Regions from separate parts of the Streptomyces sp. P9-2B-2 genome, predicted to be linked through region 2. Evidence: riboswitches for the same ligand, from Rfam matches in the RefSeq annotation. Region 2 holds a riboswitch; the other holds the start of a gene.

Region 1 (2,376 bases), 4.7 Mb from region 2:
CGCTGCGGTCGATCCACTCGGCGACCAGCGGCATCCGGTCCGTGCCCAGCCCGCGGGAGGTGAGGGACGGGGTGCCGATGCGGATGCCGGAGGGGTCGAAGGGCTTACGGGGGTCGAAGGGGACGGTGTTGTAGTTGACGACGATCCCGGCGCGGTCCAGCGCCTTGGCGGCGACCTTGCCGGAGACCTCCTTCGACGTGAGGTCGATCAGCACCAGGTGGTTGTCGGTGCCGCCGGAGACCAGGTCGTAGCCGCGGGCCAGCAGCGCCTCGGCGAGCGCCTTGGCGTTGGCGACGACGGCGTGCGCGTAGTCGCGGAAGGACGGGGCGGCCGCCTCGCGCAGCGCGACCGCGATGGCGGCGGTGGTGTGGTTGTGCGGGCCGCCCTGGAGGCCGGGGAAGACGGCCTTGTCGACGGCCTTGGCGTGGCTCGCCCGGGACATCAGCATCGCGCCGCGCGGGCCGCGCAGGGTCTTGTGGGTGGTGGTGGAGATGACGTCCGCGTGCGGCACGGGCGAGGGGTGGGCGCCGCCCGCGATCAGGCCCGCGATATGGGCGATGTCGGCGACGAGGACGGCGTCGACCTCGCGGGCGATCTCGCCGAAGGCGGCGAAGTCGATGGTGCGGGGGACGGCGGTGCCGCCACAGAAGATGATCTTCGGGCGTTCCTTGCGGGCCAGGTCGCGCACCTCGTCGAAGTCGATCAGCGCGCTGTCCGGGCGGACGCCGTACTGGACGCCGCGGAACCACGTACCGGTCGCCGAGACGCCCCAGCCGTGCGTGAGGTGGCCGCCCATCGGCAGCGCCATGCCCAGCACGGTGTCGCCGGGCTCGGCGAAGGCGAGGTAGGCGGCGAGGTTCGCGGGCGAGCCGGAGTACGGCTGGACGTTGGCGTGCTCCACGCCGAAGACGGCCTTGGCGCGCTCGACGGCCAGCGTCTCGACCTGGTCGATGTTCTGCTGGCCTTCGTAGTAGCGACGGCCCGCGTACCCCTCGCTGTACTTGTTCTGAAGGACGGTGCCGGTGGCTTCCAGGACGGCGGCGGAGACGTAGTTCTCGCTGGGGATCAGTCGCAGCGTGTCGGCCTGGAGCTGCTCCTCGGCGCCGACCAGTGCGGCCAGTTCGGGGTCGGCGGCGCTCAGCGCGGGATGCGAAAGGGGCTGGGACATGCGGGGCTGTGACATGGCGTCCTCCGGGGCGGTCGATCGGTGTTTCCGGTCGTGGTCCCGGGGTGCCCAGGCGGGGCGGCACCTCGTGATGGTTGCCGCACACCGCTTCCTCGAGGTTGCTTCCCCGTACGCCAGTCGCGGTGCGCATCGCAGAGTCTAAGACACCCCCGGGGCCCTGTCCGGCGGATCTTCGCAGGCCGGGCGGTCCGGGCGGGCGCAACAATGGAGAGGGACGCGGCAGTGCCCGCGCCCGCACGGCCTACCGAACGGAGTCACCGGTGACGTCCACGGAACGCGGCATCGCCGCCGCCGAAGCCCACAGCGCGCACAACTACCACCCGCTGCCCGTCGTCGTGGCCACCGCCGAGGGCGCCTGGGTGACGGATGTCGAGGGCCGCCGCTACCTGGACATGCTCGCCGGGTACTCCGCACTGAACTTCGGGCACGGCAACCGCCGGCTGCTCGACGCGGCCAAGGCGCAGCTGGAGCGGGTCACGCTCACCTCGCGCGCCTTCCATCACGACCGGTTCGCCGACTTCTGCACCCAGCTGGCGGAGCTGTGCGGGATGGAGCTGGTGCTCCCGATGAACACCGGCGCCGAGGCCGTCGAGACGGCGGTGAAGACGGCCCGTAAATGGGGCTACAAGGTCAAGGGCGTCCCGGACGGCCGGGCGAAGATCATCGTGGCGGACAACAACTTCCACGGCCGGACGACCACCATCGTCTCCTTCTCCACCGACCCCGAGGCGCGCGCCGACTTCGGCCCGTACACCCCCGGCTTCGAGATCGTCCCGTACGGCGACCTGGCCGCGCTGGAGGCGGCCGTCGACGCCAACACCGTCGCCGTCCTCCTGGAGCCGATCCAGGGCGAGGCCGGCGTGCTGGTACCGCCGCCGGGCTATCTGGCGGGCGTACGGGAGCTGACCCGCAGCCGGAACGTGCTGTTCATCGCCGACGAGATCCAGTCCGGGCTGGGCCGCACCGGCCGGACCTTCGCCTGTGAGCACGAGGGCGTGGTTCCCGACATGTACGTGCTCGGCAAGGCGCTGGGCGGCGGCGTGGTGCCGGTGTCGGCGGTGGTCTCCTCCCGCGAGGTGCTGGGCGTCTTCGCCCCCGGCGAGCACGGCTCGACGTTCGGCGGGAACCCGCTCGCCTGCGCGGTGGCCCTGGAGGTCGTCGCGATGCTGCGGACCGGCGAATTCCAGCAG
Region 2 (2,376 bases):
CGGCGACCCCGGGCACCGTGGCGGCGCGCTCGGTCCACTGCTTCACCAGCCCGGCGAACACCGGTGTCTGCCTGATGACCTCCGCGGTGATCCACCGGGGCATCTGCCCGGGGCGGGGGAGGGAGGTCGGTCCGTGACCTGCGACGGTGCCGGAAGAGGGGACGCTCATGGCCGTAGAAACGATTCTTCGACGCTGGGGTCACTGCGTATTTTTGCAGCCGCCCGTACTTCCGCCAGGCAGGCAGGGGTGCATCTCCCTCGAATATCACCTCATGCAGTGATCTATTGCCGGGAAGCGGTCCAATCCGGACGAAGGAACGTTGTCGCAGTCATGGAACCGAGGGAGTTGTGGGAGCGCCACGCGGTACTCGCACAGGCGTTTTGCAGCAGCGATGACGAGGTCCGCCGTACACAGGGACTCCTTGACGAGGCCGAGGCCCGCCGTTCGCGGACCCTGGCCGCGTTCGCCGTGACCGTCGGCAGCGACGCGGTGGTGGCGGATCTGCTCGGCCTGGACGAACGCGAAGTGCGGCTGGCCCGGCGCACGGTGGGCAAGGACGACGCCCGCGAGGTCGCCAAGAACCTGCTCGCCCAGCGCCCGAACGAGCCCGCCGCCGCACCGCAGCAGCCCGCACCCCAGGCCCCCGCGGCGCAGGCCCCCACCCCGCAGCCCGCTCAGGGGGCCGCCGCGCCGGGCCCCGCCGCGCACGCCACGCCACCACCGCCGCAGCCTGGACCGGCCGCCGCCCCCCAGCCCTCCGAACCGGCCTGGGCCCCGGCGCTGGACGCGGTCCTGATGAGCAGCTGGCACAGCGGCGTCGACCTCACCGCCCTGGCCACCGAACTCGGCCTCGATGTCCGGCTGCTGGTGGCCCGCGCACAACAACTGTCCGCAGACAGCCGCCCGATGCCGCCCACCCCCTCGGACCGCACGGGACGGCACCGCCGGCTGGTCAACGTCCCGCCCCCACAGCCGGACCCTTCCTCTCTGACGTGGCGCGAGCGCCCACAGCATCCCCCGCGGGAGCACTACGAGCAGGAGCCCTGGAAGCAACAGCCGTACCAGCACTACCCGGACCAGCAGCAGTACCAGGAATACCGGGTGTACGAGGAACACCAGCAGTATCAGCAGCCCGCCCAGCCCATCTGGGATGCCAATGCCATCACCGCCGCCCAGCACGACTGGGACGGCATCCTCAGCCAATGGGAAGCCACCGCCGCGCCCCAACCGCCCCTCTCCGCACCGGGGCAGGGCGGCGGGTAGCGGGGAAAACCGGACGCCGCCCCCTCCCGACGTCGATTACAGTGGGCGCCGAGCCGTGACTGGCGCTTGGGTGGAGTACCACCGGGGAGCGGCTCGGCCATCCACGGCCGGTGCCGCGCGCCTGGGCGATCCCACACGACGCTCAGGAGCAGCCCATGTCCCCGGAAGCCCGCCTCATGGACGGCAGCGCACTGGCCCGCGGCCTCGTCGAACAGGCCGCCCGGCGCGCCGCGGACCTCACCGAACGGACCGGCACGGCCCCGTGCCTGGCGACCGTACTCGTCGGCGACGACCCCGCCTCGGTGACGTATGTCCGTATGAAGCGCAACCGCTGCGCGAAGGCCGGGATCCTCTCCCGGCATGTCGCGCTGCCCGCCGCCACCACGACCGTGGAGCTGGTCGACACGATCACCGCGCTGTCGAACGACCCCTCGGTGCACGGCATCCTGTTGCAGCACCCGGCCGGCCCGCACATCGACGAGCGCGCCGCGTTCGAGGCGATCGCCCCGGAGAAGGATGTCGACGGCGTCACCTGCCACTCCTTCGCCGCGATGAGCTTCGGCCTGGACGGCTTCGCTTCCTGCACGCCCGGCGGCATCATCCGGCTGCTGGATCACTATGACGTCGACCTGGCCGGCAAGCACGCCGTCGTGGTCGGCCGCAGCGCGATCCTCGGCAAGCCCGTGGGGATGCTGCTGCTCGGGCGCAATGCCACCGTCACCTACTGCCACTCCCGCACCACCGATCTGGCGTCGCTCACCAAGGAGGCCGATGTGCTGATCGCGGCCGTCGGCCGGCCCCGGTTCCTGGGCGCTGAGCACATCAAGCCCGGGGCCGTCGTGATAGACGCCGGCTCCAACCCGGGCAACGTCGGGGATGTGGACTTCGACGCGGCACGCACCCGCGCCGCCCTGATCACCCCGGTCCCCGGCGGCGTCGGCCCCATGACCATCGCCACCCTGCTCACCCAGACCGTCGACGCCGCGGCCGCCCAGCTGAACGCGGGCTGACCGCCGCCCGGCGGAGCGGTTGCGGCCGCCGGCGGGGGGCGCGGCATCCCCGAGGGGCCGCGCCCCGTGCGGCCGGTGTCAGTTCAGTGTGCGCAGCATCGA

The links. Region 2 has a riboswitch for ZMP and ZTP ahead of QT196_RS04300 (tetrahydrofolate dehydrogenase/cyclohydrolase catalytic domain-containing protein). Riboswitches for the same ligand answer to the same signal wherever they lie in the genome.
Region 1: another riboswitch for ZMP and ZTP. It lies ahead of glyA (serine hydroxymethyltransferase); the one in region 2 lies ahead of QT196_RS04300 (tetrahydrofolate dehydrogenase/cyclohydrolase catalytic domain-containing protein).

The regions. Positions count from the first base shown of each region.
Region 1 is NZ_CP129126.1:5,663,365-5,665,740, reverse strand. Features, by position in the region: gene glyA (serine hydroxymethyltransferase) at 1-1,168, opposite strand, end outside; ZMP/ZTP riboswitch at 1,226-1,317, opposite strand; gene rocD (ornithine--oxo-acid transaminase) at 1,447-2,376, shown strand, end outside.
Region 2 is NZ_CP129126.1:963,956-966,331, reverse strand. Features, by position in the region: gene QT196_RS04310 (hypothetical protein) at 1-169, opposite strand, end outside; gene QT196_RS04305 (hypothetical protein) at 332-1,264, shown strand; ZMP/ZTP riboswitch at 1,310-1,398, shown strand; gene QT196_RS04300 (tetrahydrofolate dehydrogenase/cyclohydrolase catalytic domain-containing protein) at 1,420-2,274, shown strand; gene QT196_RS04295 (NADH:flavin oxidoreductase) at 2,353-2,376, opposite strand, start outside.